2 regions of the Roseateles sp. NT4 genome follow, and region 1 is predicted to be linked to the other one. Evidence: riboswitches for the same ligand, from Rfam matches in the RefSeq annotation. Region 1 holds a riboswitch; the other holds the start of a gene.
The links. Region 1 has a riboswitch for glycine ahead of ACS5PN_RS03180 (hypothetical protein). Riboswitches for the same ligand answer to the same signal wherever they lie in the genome.

Region 1 (6,421 bases):
CTTCGGCGGCCGGCACCTCGCGGCCCGGCACTCTCCTGCAACGATGAAAACGAAAAGCTGAATCAGCGCACGCGAAGCGTGTGCGTCCACTGGTGGTCGTTGGCCGAGACCATCCAGTTGTAGAGATCCTCCGAGTTGCCCTCGCCGGGCCACGGGTTCATGTAGGTGACGTAGCTGTAGCCGTTCCAGACCTCGTAGCCGGTGCCGACCATGATGTGGCCGCCGCCACTGGTCCAGCCGAAGCGGATGACGAAGGGCTTGTTGGCATTGATGTCGCTGACGATGGAGTTCCACGACGAGGCGTAGGTGTAGGCATAGGTCGGTACACCCCAGTTGGACAGGATGTTCTGCACGCTGCCGTTCGTGCCGTAGAGGCTGTTGGGCTGGTTGGCGTAGCTGTTCCAGTTGAAGCTGCCGTTGCCGCAGGCGTAGTTGATGCCGAAGGCCCAGTTGACGATGGCGCATTGCGAAGGCGCGGCCTTGAAGAAGCCGATGACGGCCTTGCTGGAGCCCGACCAGCACCACTGGCTGTGCTCCTGGATGTTGGTGGGCACATTGAGTTGGCGGTACTGGGCATGCGCCAACGGCAGCGCGAGAGCGATGGCGAGGCCGGCAAGGGCCCGCTTCAGATGCAGGGACATGGCAGCTCCTGTTGCTTTGAAGTGGTTGGCGGGCATGGCTCAGTTCTGGCCATTGAGGTTGCGCTTGACGGCATTGCGTAGCGGCTCCAGCAGCTCGTAGGTGTCCAGCAGCTTGGAAGTCGTGGCTGGCGCCTCGGTCGACAACGCTGCACGGGCCGAAGCCAGTGGCGCGTAGCGGGCTTGCAGGTCGGTGGGCGAGACCACCTCGAGCAGATCGGTCTGGGCCTGGTGCACGCGGATGAAGCGCAGGTGGTCGGCGCCGACGTCGGCATGCTCGGCCATCAGCTCCGACAGCTCCTGTGCGAGTCCGGCGCCGCCGAAGGAGACGGCCTGCCAGCGGCCGTCCATGCGCTGCACGGTGACCAGCCCCACGGGCCTGGTGCCCACCTTGACGAAGAAGCGCCAGATGCCGCTGGCCTGCACCATGTGGCGCAACTCGCTGCGGCCGGCCGCGATGTCCTGAGGCGCGATGGTGTGCACCTCGAAGCCGCCGGCGATGCGTGTGTTGGCGAGGTCGCCAGCCCGTGGCAGGTCGAAGGCTGTGGCGCCGGCGCCGCCTTGCTGCTGCTTGCGCTGCACATAGTCGGCCAGGCCCTGCTCGGCCGCGGCCTGGGCGCCGGCACGGTCGCCGAGGTCCGGCGCCTTGAAGCGCGCCACGGCAGCCGCGCCGACGTTCTGCGCCTGCACGGCCGGCGCCGTCATGAGCGCCAGCGCCGACAGCGCCAGGCCAATACCTCTGCGCAGGCGCAGGGTCGAATCACGATCAGTTCGCATATCAAAGGTCTCCGTTTCGTGGGTTCGAGGAAGAGCCGGGCCTCTCGCGGCGCCACGGTTCTTCGTGGCGGCAGAGATCTCGGCGCCGACGCCGCAACGTCGACGGCTTGTGTCGACTTGCACGGCTTCGGTGAGGGGCGTGTGGCGGCACGGCGCGAAAGCGCCTGGACCGTCACGACGGCAACGGGGGGTGCGAGGGTGGGTTCAGTGAGTCAGCGACTCCAGCGGTGAATGAACGACCACGAAACCCCCGAGGCCATGCCTCACGGATGTTTCGCGCCGCTCCCGCTGTCCTTGGTACCTGAGAGATTCGTGCCTCGGCGCGATGAACGCCCGGGGCATTTGCTCCTTCGGTGGGGGCGTGCGCGGTGTTGATCCGCGCCGTCCCGCTCTCCAGTGTCGGCTCCTGTGACAAACCAGTTCGGGGCCTGAGCGTGCATGGGAGGTTGCGCCTTCGGCGGCGATCAGGGGTTCATTGTGTGAACCTGGCTGAACGCACTCTCCTGGGATGTCGAAGCGGATGCTAGGAGGCTGCGATGCAGCGCCGCATCCTGATCTACGCGGACAGGGCTTTGCCGAAGCTCAAAGCAGCCACTCCAAAAGAAAAAGGGCCGGTCATTCGCGTGGCTGGCGGAACAAGAAAAAAGGGCCGGCCACTTGCGTGGCCGGCCCGGGGCGCTGGAGCGCGCTCGAGGGAGAACTTATTCCTTGTCGGCCGGCATCGCGCCGGGCATGCCGTGCAGCGGCAGCGAGCTGGCGCCGCCCTGCTCTGCCGTGCGCGCTGCCGACTTCACAGCCGGCTTCTTCTCGCGGGTCAGATAGCTGTACAGCACCGGCACCACGACCAGGGTCAGCAGTGTCGAGGTGATGACGCCGCCGATGATGGCGCGGCCCATGGGCGCCTGGATCTCGCCGCCGTCGTTCAGCGCGATGGCCATGGGCAGCATGCCGAAGATCATCGCGGCCGTCGTCATGATGATGGGGCGCATGCGGATCAGGCCGGCCTGCAGCAGCGCATCGGCGATCGTCGCCCCGGCCTTGCGGGCGTGGTTGGCGAAGTCCACCAGCAGGATGGCGTTCTTCGTCACCAGGCCCATCAGCATGACCAGGCCGATCATGGAGAAGACGTTCAGCGTCGAGCGCCACAGCAGCAGGGCCAGCATCACGCCGATCAGCGCCAGGGGCAGCGAAGCCATGATGGCGATGGGCTGCAGGAAGCTGCCGAACTGGCTGGCCAGCACGATGTAGATGAAGATGCCGGCCAGGGCCATGGCGGCCAGCAGACCGTTGAAGGCCTCGGCCTGCTGCTTGCCGGCGCCGTCCACCTTGAAGCTGATGCCCGGGGGCAGCTGGGTGCTCTTGATCAGCTTCTGCACGTCGGCGTTCACGTCGCCGCCAGGGCGGCCTTGAACACCGGCGAACACGGCCTCGCGGCGCTGCAGGTTCTCGCGGCGGATGACCTCGGGATTGAACACCGGCTCGATGGTGGCGACCTGGTCCAGGGTGATGGGCGCGCCGTCCTTGGAGAAGGCCACCGGCAGCTTGCTCATCTGCTCGATGCGCTCGCGCTGGTCGCGCGGCAGGCGCAGCAGCACCTCGACCTGGTTGCCGTCGGGCGTCGTCCAGTAGGTCGCGATGTCGCCGTTGACATAGGCGCGCAGGCTGGAGGCGATCTGCGGCGCGGTCAGGCCGAGCTCGCGGATGGCCGAGTCCTTCAGGCGCACGGCGAAGGCCGGCAGGCCGGGCTTGACCGTGGTGTCCACGTCGACGGCGCCGGGGATCTTCTTCAGGTTCTCGGCGAAGTCCTTGGCCACCTGGGTCAGCACCTCGGGGTCGGTGCCGAGGATGGTCACCCAGATCGGGCGGTTGAAGCCCACGCTGACCTCGATGCCGGGGATCTTGGCGATGTCGGCACGAATGGCGTCCTCGATCTCCTTCTGCGTGCGCTTGCGCTCGCTGCGGTCGGTCAGGGAGATGTTCAGCGCGGCCTGGTTGCGGCCCGTCGCCAGACCTTCACCGGTGCTGCCGACCACCGTCGAGACCGTCTTGATCTCGGGGTAGTTCTTGAGGATCTCCTCGATCTGCGCGACCTTGGCGCTGCCGCGTTCGACGCTGGAGGCCACCGGCATGCGCAGGTTGACCTGCGTGAAGCCGTTGTCGGTCTCGGGCACGAACTCGCTGCCGACCATGGGGGCCAGCATCAGGGCGGCGACGAAGCTCGCCACGGCGCCCCACATGACCAGGCCGCGCGGCGTCAGCGTCGCGAAGCGGAACACGCGCTTGGCGGTCTTGTCGCGCTTGCCATCGGCATCGAAGGGATGGCCGTAGGCGGGAATCGGCGGCACGAAGACGCGGTAGCGGCGGCCGGAGAAGGCCCACTTGATCAGGCGCTCATAGCCGTTGTGCAGGCGGTCCATGCTCCAGTCGGTGGCGCGGATGGCATGGCCGATGACGGGCCAGTGCTTGATGCGCGCATTCGGTGGGTCATGCCAGACCGAGGACAGCATCGGGTCGAGCGTGAAGCTGACGAAGAGGCTGACCATCACGGCCACCGCGACGGTGATGCCGAAGGGATAGAAGAACTTGCCGATGATGCCGCCCATGAAGGCGACGGGCACGAACACCGCGCAGATGGCGAAGGTGGTGGCCATCACCGCCAGGCCGATCTCGTTGGTGCCGTCGCCGGCCGCGGTGTGATGGTCCTTGCCCATGGCCACGTGGCGCACGATGTTCTCGCGCACGACGATGGCATCGTCGATCAGCAGGCCGATGCACAGCGAGAGCGCCATCATCGTCATGAAGTTCAGCGTGAAGCCGAAGGCATGCACGGCGATGAAGCTGGAGATGACCGCGATGGGCAGGGTCAGGCCCGTGATGATGGTGGAGCGCCAGCTGTGCAGGAACAGGAAGACGATGGCCACCGTCAGCAGCGCGCCTTCGACCAGCGTGTGCTTCAAGCCGGTCAACGAGCCCTTGACGAAGTCGGAGTTGGCATAGATCAGGCGCAGCTCGACATCCTTGGGCAGCACCTTGCGCAGCTCTTCCATCGCGTCCTTGATGGCATCGCCGGTGGCGACGATGTTGGCGTCCTGCTGCTTGAAGACGTTGAAGCTGACGGCCGGCTGGCCGTTGATGCGGGCGATGCTGTCGACCTCGCGCTCGCGCTCGACGAGGGTGCCCAGGTCGTTCAGCGTCAGCGCCAGGTTGCCGCGGCGGGCGACCACCATCTGGCCGAACTGCTTGGGGTCCTTGACGCGGCCTTCGACCCGCAGGATGGCGTCCGACGTCTGGTCGGACAGCAGGCCCACCGGCTGGTCGCTGTTGGCATCGTTCAAGGCCTTGGAGATTTCGGCAGGCGTCACACCATAGGCGCGCAGGCGCATGGGATCGAGGTCGATGCGCACCTCGCGGGTCACCATGCCGCCCACGTCCACCTTGGCCACGCCTTCGACACGGCCCAGGCGCTTGGAGACGATGAGGTCGGCCATCATGGACAGCTCGCGCGCGCCACGCGTCTGGCTCAGCAGCGCCATGACGACGACCGGCTGGGCGTTGTCGGCCTGGAAGCGCGACACCGTCGGCGGCTTGACGTCCTTGGGGAAGGCGGACTGGGCCGCAGCGACACGGTCGCGCAGGTCCTGCATGGCGCGGCTCATGTCGGTGTTCAGCGTGAACTCGACGCTGGCCTGCACGCGGCCTTCGAAGCTGCGCGACTGGATGCGGTCGACGCCGGCGATGCTGTTCAGCGCCTCTTCAAGCGGCTTGGCGACTTCACGCTCCACGGCCTCGGGCGAGGCGCCGGGGTAGCGGATGTCGATCCAGGCGCCGGGCAGGGAGATGTCGGGCATCTGCTCGACGCCCAGCTTGGAATAGGAGAACAGGCCCAGCACGCACAGGGCCACCATCACCATGGTCGCAAAGACCGGGTTCTGGATGGAAACGCGGGTCATCCACATGGTGTGGCCCTCACTGTTGGACGGTGGCTGCGGAGGCGGCCGAGCTGGCCACCTTGGCCTTGGCGGCCACGATGGTGGCCTTGTCGCCTTCACGCAGGTTGTCGAAGCGCGCCGCCAGCACCTGGGCCTCGGGCTTGAGGCCGTTCAGCACCTCGACGCGGCCGTCACGGGCGTCGCTGCGGCCCGTGGTCACGATGCGGCGCACCAGGGCGCCGTTCTCGATCATCCAGACCTGCTCCTGGCCGGAATTGCGGCTGATGGCCGCGATGGGCACGGTCAGGCGCTGGGTGTCGTCCTGCAGCACCACCTTGGCGACGGCGTACTGGCCGGCGCGGTAGAGCTCCTTGGGGTTGCTCAGCACCAGGGTCACGCCGATGGAGCGCGTGCCCGGCTCGGCACTGGGGGCGATGCGGTCGATCTTGGCTTCGACGGGCTCGTCCACGCCTTCGACCTTGACCTGCACCGTCATGCCTGGCTTCAGGCGGCTGACCTCATGCGTGCCCACCAGGCCGGCCAGTTCCAGCTTGGACAGGTCGACGATGGTCAGGATCTGCTGCTCGGCGGCCACCTTCTCGCCAGGCACCACATGGCGCTTGGAGACGACGCCGTTGATGGGCGCCACCAGGGCAGCCTGGCGCATCGTCACCTGGCTGGTGTCCAGCTGGGCCTTGGCGGCGTTCCAGTTGGCGCGGGCCGACTCGTAGGCGGCGCGGGAGTTGTCCAGCGCCGTCTGGGCGATGAAATTCTTGGACGCCAGGCCTTCGTTGGCCTTGTAACTGCGCTCGGCCTGCTCCATCTGGGCCCGCATGGCTTCGACGCTGGCACCGCGCTCGGCGATGCGATAGCGCAGCTCTTCCAGATCGACCTGGCCGAGAGCCTGGCCCGCCTTGACCCGGCTGCCTTCGCCGACGGCGAGGTTGAGCAAGGTGCCGTTGGACTTGGCGCGCACCATGGCCGTGCCCGGCGCCACCAGCGGGCCGCTGAATTCGATCTGGGCCGGCATGGCGGCCAGCGTCGGCTTGACGACTTCGCTGGCAACGAACTCCAGGG
Region 2 (6,421 bases), on a different contig from region 1:
CTATTTCTCCACCAGCGACATCGGCTGGGTCGTCGGCCACAGCTATATCGTCTACGGGCCGCTGATCCACGGCATGGCGACGCTGATGTACGAAGGCACACCGGTCAACCCTGACGCCGCGGTGCTGTGGAGCCTGGTCGAGAAATACCAGGTCACGGTGATGTTCAGCGCGCCGACGGCGGTGCGGGTGTTGAAGAAGCATGACGCGGCCCTGCTGAAGCGCCACGACCTCTCGTCGCTGCGCGCTCTCTTTCTGGCGGGCGAGCCGCTGGACGAGCCGACGGCGCGCTGGATCGCCGAGGGCCTGGGTGTGCCCATCATCGACAACTACTGGCAGACCGAGACCGGCTGGCCGCTGCTGACCGTGGCCCATCACATCCCGGGCGTCGAAGCTGTGCCCACGCGCTTCGGCTCGCCCGGCGTGCCCATGTTTGGCTACGACGTGAAGCTGCTCGACGAGAACAACGGTGCGACGCTGGAAGGGGCAGACCAGAAGGGCGTGCTCGTCATCGAGCACCCGCTGCCGCCGGGCGCGCTGCAGACCGTCTGGGGCGACGATGCGCGCTTCGTCAACACCTACTGGGGCAGCGTCCCCGGGCGGCAGGTCTACTCGACCTTCGATTGGGCGACGCGTGACGCCGATGGCTACACCTTCATCCTCGGCCGCACCGACGACGTCATCAACGTGGCCGGCCACCGCCTGGGCACGCGCGAGATCGAGGAGTGCATCTCGGGCCACAAGGCGGTCGCTGAGGTCGCCGTCGTAGGCGTGGCGGATCAGCTCAAGGGCCAGGTCGCCATCGCCTTTGCCGTGCTGCGCGACCCCGGTCAGGCCTCGCTTGCGCTGGAAGGCGAGGTCATGAAGCATGTGGATTCGCAACTGGGCGCCGTGGCCAGGCCGGCGCGGGTGCATTTCGTGACCCTGCTGCCCAAGACGCGCTCGGGCAAGTTGCTGCGCCGGGCCCTGCAGGCCGTGGCCGAAGGGCGCGACCCGGGAGATCTGACAACGCTGGACGACCCCGGCGCCCTGGCGCAGGTGAAGGCGGTGTTGCAAGCTAGGTGAGGCCCCAATCTCGTAAACCAGGGTGCTGACCCACGGAGGCGGTCCCTATCGTCCGCGGCGACATCCCAGGAGAGTGCGATCAGCCCGGTTCACACAATGAGCCCCTGGTCGCCGCCGAAGGCGCAACCTCCCATACACGCTCAGGCCCAGAACTGGTTTGTCACAGGAGCCGACGCTGGAGAGCGGGACGGCGCGGCCTGAGCAGGCCGCGAACGTCTCCACCGAAGGAGCAAACGCCGCCGGGCCTCATCCCCGGCGCGTGAATCTCTCAGGTACCGAGGACAGCGGGAGCGGCGCGAAACAGCGAAGGGGCCATCGCCCCTGGCCGTTTCGTGGTCGTTCAACCCGTGCTGGAAAAACTGCCATGCCGTGCTGCCGCCAGCACTTGTCCCCACCGTTGATGGTTGCCGTGACGGCCTGAGCGCCGCCGAGCGCTCCGTCACCACCCCCCTTTCATCTCAAGCCATCCGGCGCTGCCCCAGCGGCTGCGTCTTGGCGGCGTTCGTCCCTTTCTTTCCAGGAATTCGCATGCAACGCAACACACTCAAGCCGCTGGTCGGTGCTCTCGCCCTGGCCGGCCTGATTCCCCTCACCGCCGCCGCCCAGGCACCCCGGCCCGAACAGATCGAGCGGGTGGAAGTCATCGGCAGCCGCATCAAGCGCATCAACATCGATGACGAGACGGCGACGCCGATCACGCTGATCACGCGCGATGAAATCCAGCGTTCCGGCGTGGCCACCACGCGCGACCTGCTGGAAACGCTGCCGGGATTCAACAGCAACTCGCTGTCCGATCTCAACGGCGGCAACTCCTTCGGCAATGGCGGCTCGGGCGCCAGCCTACGCAACCTGGGCAAGCAGTCCACGCTGGTGCTGCTGAACTCGCGCCGCATCGCGGCCTATCCGCTGGCCGACTACAACGAGGTGTTCTCCAACCTCGACTCGCTGCCGGTGGACGCCATCGAGCGCGTCGAGGTGCTCAAGAGCGGCGGCTCGGCGCTCTACGGTTCCGACGCTGTCGCCGGCGTCATCAACATCGTCACGCGCAGCAGCTTCCAGGGCCTCACGGTCAGTGCCAACACACAGAAGTCGCTGAAGTCGCACCAGTTCAAAGACCAGGCCGCCGCCATCACGGGCGGCATCGGCAACCTCGCGACCGATGGCTTCAACATCCTGGCCAACCTCGACTACTACCACCGTGGCGACTTCTTCTGGCGCGACGTGCTGCAGTACAGCAACCCGGCCTACAAGGAGTTCTCGCCCGGCTTCGACACGCCGTCCAGCTACAGCTACCCGGGCAACATCATCGGCCAGGGGCCGATCGCCGGCTGCAAGCTGTTCAACGCGTCCAACACCTTGTGCATGTACGACCGCTACGACCGCTTCTCGGTGCAGCCCTCGGCGGACCGCGTCAGCGGCATCGTGTCGGCCAAGCTGAAGATGTCCGAGCACCTGCAGGGCTTCTCGGAGGTGCTTTACTCCAACACCAAAAACACCTACCAGAACGCGCACAACTACTACGGCGCCGGCCTGGGCAGCGTCGTCTGGGGTGACCCCAACAGCAATGCGGCCCGCACCTTCTACTACCGCGGTCTGCCGGCCCAACACCCGCTGAACCACACCGGCGAGGAGGTCGAGTTCCGCTACCGCTTCTCGGACGATGGCCAGTCCAACCATGTCCAGACCGACCAGTACCGCGTGCTGGCCGGCCTGAAGGGCGACTGGAACGGCTGGGACTGGGAGACCGCGGCCGGTGTGATGGGCGGCAAGACCACGCAGCGCCAGCGTGGCCTGTTCAGCGACAGTGGCTTCAAGGAAGTCATCGGCGACTACAACAAGGACACGCTGGACGCCGATTTCTTCAACAAGCCCAATGGCTACAAGATCGGCCAGCCCAACAGCGCCGCGGTGCTGGACAAGCTCTTCCCCTCCATCGGCTATGACGCCAAGGTCACCCAGAGCTTCGTCGACGGCAAGATCTCGGGCGAATACGGCCGCCTGCCGGGTGGAGCCATCAATTTCGCAGCCGGTTTCGAGCTGCGCCACGAAAGCATGAAGATCGCGCCGGACGCGCTGTCCGCCTCGGGCGACATCGTGGGCCTGGGCACCGTGCGTGCGGATGCCGGCCGCAGCTTCAGCGCCGTCTTCGTGGAGGCCGACCTGCCCGTCACACAGCAGCTCAATGCCCAGCTGGCCGGCCGCCTGGACAAGTTCCCCGGCTTTGCCGCGCACTTCTCGCCCAAGCTCGCCTTGCGGGCTCAGCTGGTGCCCGAGTTCATGCTGCGCGGCTCGGTGGAAGGGGGCTTCCGCGCGCCCAACCTGACGGAAAGTGCCACCTCGAGCAAGTCCGCCTTCGACAACGGCGTCAGCGACCCCAAGCGTTGCGACGCCGCCAGCGCCCTGATCCGTGACCTCATCGCCCAGGCCAACGCGCTGCCCGACAGCGACCCCAACAAGACCCTGCTGCAGGCCCGCGCCGACAACATCGACGAATGCCGCCGCGGCGTGGCCAGCGTGGTGCGCAACAACCCCGGGCTGAAGCCCGAGACCTCGCGCATCGTCAACTTGGGGCTGGCCTTCCAGCCCTTCAAGTCCTTCAGCACGACGCTGGACTACTACGCCGTCACGCGCACCAACGAGATCGGCACCAAGGGCACGGCCGACCTGCTCGGCGCCGAGGCCCAGCAGGCGCCGGGCACCATCGTGCGCGCGCCTGACTTCAACAACGACCCGACCTTCGTCACGGCGGCCGAAGTGGCCAAGTACAAGCCGCTCGCGGGCCGGCTGAGCCTGGTCAGCGGGCAGTTCGAGAACCTTGCCAAGACCCAGACCAGCGGCATCGACTGGAGCATGAACGGCCAGTTCAGCGACCCGCTGGGCCGCCTGGCCCTGAGCTTCGACTCGACCTATCTGCTGAGCTACAAGCAGTACAGCACCTCGGACCTGCGCTACGGCGACAACCTGGCCGGCCGCTGGGGCTATGCGCGCTTCAACTTCAAGCTGCGGGCCAGCCAGGAGTGGGGCAGCTGGACGCACACGCTGTCCTACTTCTGGGCTTCCAGCACCACGCTGACCAAGGACTACTACGACACCACCTGGAACGTCGAGGACTGCGCCAAGAACAAGAACCTGACCGCCGACCAGTGCAAGGTGGCGACCTACAACCGGCTGGACTACAACCTCGCGTGGCGCCCGATGAAGGCGCTGACGCTGAGCGCCAACCTGCGCAACCTGACGGGCCGGCGCCCGCCCATCGACTACCGCAACTTCGGCCAGGGCGGGATCATTCCCGACAACCGCGAGGACGTGATGGGCCGCATGCTGCGCCTCGCCGCGGAATACCGCTTCTTCTGAGTCCGCGTGCCAGCCGTCGCCATGCCGTGCGCGGGTTTGCGCGGTATGGCGAATGGCTGGCCCCGCCGGGCAGGCCAGAATCGCCCCTTTTGCTGACGACAGACGCCATGAAACTCGCCCTGACTCCCCTGGCCGCGCTGGCGCTGAGCGCCGTTGCCGCGCAAGCGCAACCCAAGCTGCCCGCCCCCAATTTCCCGACCTTCGGCTCGGTGGCCGAAGTGCAGAGCCGCTGCGACACCGGCCTCAAGGGCGCGCAGCAGCGCGTCGCCGCGCTGGAGAAGCGCAAGGTCGATGGCGGCTGGCTGGCCGCCTATGACGACCTGACCGTCTACCTGGAAGACAACCAGGGCCCCAACGACTTCGTCCTCAATGTCAGCCCCGACAAGGCCGTGCGCGACGCCGCCCAGGCCTGCTCGCTGCGCTGGGCCGACTTCGGCTCCAGCTTCGGCCAGAACGAGAAGGTCTACCGCGCGCTGCAGAAGGCGCCCAAGAAGGACGGCATCGACGCCGAACTCGTGCGCCTGGCCTCGGGCCAGTTCGAGGACAGCGGCGTGGCTCTGCCCGCAGCCAAGCGCGAGCGCGCCAAGCAGATCCTGGACAAGCTGACCGAGCTGGACCAGCAGTTCAACAAGAACATCCGCGACGCCGGCACCCGGGTCGCCTTCACCGAGGCCGAGCTCAAGGGCGTGCCCGCCAGCGTGTGGGAAAAGGCCAAGCGCGACGAGCAGGGCCGCATCCTGCTGGGCGTCGACTACCCGAGCTATGTGCCCGTGATGCGCCTGGCCGAGAGCGGCGAAGCGCGCCAGCGCATGTGGCTGGCCAAGACCAACGAGGGCGGCCAGGCCAACCTCGACCTGCTGGCCCAGATCGTCACGCTGCGCGGCGAGTACGCCAAGCTGTTCGGCTTCGACAACTATGTCGACTTCAACCTGCGCCGCCAGATGGCCAAGAACGGCGCCTCGGCGACGCGCTTCCTCGACTCGGTGACGGGCGCCGTGAACGAGCGCGAGAAGACCGAGTTGCAGGAGCTGCGCGCCGCCAAGGCCCAGCACGTGGGCACGCCGCTCGACCAGACCAAGGTCGAGCGCTGGGACGCCACCTTCTACAGCGAGCGCGTCAAGCGCGACAAGTACAGCGTCGACCAGAACGCCTTCCGCCCCTACTTCCCGCCCCAGGCCAGCCTGGAGTTCTCGCTGCACGTCATCGAGAAGATGATGGGCGTGAAGTACACGCGCATCGACAACAAGCTCTGGCATGAGGAAGCCCAGACCTATGTCGTCAGTGACGCGGCCACGGGCAAGCCCATCTCGCAGCTCTATGTGGACCTCTATCCGCGCGATGGCAAGTACAACCACGCCGCCGTCTGGCCGCTGCGCGGCAGCGCCACCCGCATCGGCCGCACGCCGGTGGCCGCCCTGGTCGTCAACTTCGACCGCAACGGCCTGACACTGGATGAAGTCGAGACCCTGCTGCACGAGCTGGGCCATTCGGTGCACGTGGACCTGTCCAAGACGCGCTATGTGTCGACCGCCGGCACCACCGTCATGCACGACTTCGTCGAGGCGCCGTCGCAGATGCTGGAGGACTGGGTCTACGACAAGAAGGTGCTGAAGCTGATGCAGGAGGTCTGCCCGACCTGCAAGCCGGTGCCCGACGCGATGGTGGACCAGGCCACGGCTGCCAAGCACTACGGCAAGGGCATGCAGTTCGGCCGCCAGCACCTCTACGCAAGCTACGACATCACCCTGCACCAGAGCGCCAAGCCCGAGCCCCTGCCGCTGTGGGCCAAGATGGAAGGCGCCACGCCGCTAGGCTATGTGAACGGCACCATGTTCCCCGCCGGCTTCGCTCACATCGCCGGCGGCTACGGCGCGGGCTACTACGGCTATCTGTGGAGCCTGGTCGTCGCCATGGATCTGCGCACCGCGTTTGCGGCCGACAAGCTGAATGCCGACGTGGGCAAGCGCTACCGCGACCAGGTGCTGGGCCAGGGCGCGCAAAAGC

Region 2: another riboswitch for glycine. It lies ahead of ACS5PN_RS26340 (TonB-dependent receptor plug domain-containing protein); the one in region 1 lies ahead of ACS5PN_RS03180 (hypothetical protein).

What each region holds. Positions count from the first base shown of each region.
Region 1 is NZ_JBPZGZ010000001.1:686,002-692,422, reverse strand. It holds gene ACS5PN_RS03185 (C39 family peptidase) at 63-641, opposite strand; gene ACS5PN_RS03180 (hypothetical protein) at 681-1,415, opposite strand; glycine riboswitch at 1,704-1,812, opposite strand; glycine riboswitch at 1,823-1,931, opposite strand; gene ACS5PN_RS03175 (efflux RND transporter permease subunit) at 2,117-5,371, opposite strand; gene ACS5PN_RS03170 (efflux RND transporter periplasmic adaptor subunit) at 5,382-6,421, opposite strand, start outside.
Region 2 is NZ_JBPZGZ010000005.1:73,732-80,152, forward strand. It holds gene ACS5PN_RS26335 (propionate--CoA ligase) at 1-1,063, shown strand, start outside; glycine riboswitch at 1,120-1,228, shown strand; glycine riboswitch at 1,237-1,350, shown strand; gene ACS5PN_RS26340 (TonB-dependent receptor plug domain-containing protein) at 1,592-4,417, shown strand; gene ACS5PN_RS26345 (M3 family metallopeptidase) at 4,525-6,421, shown strand, end outside.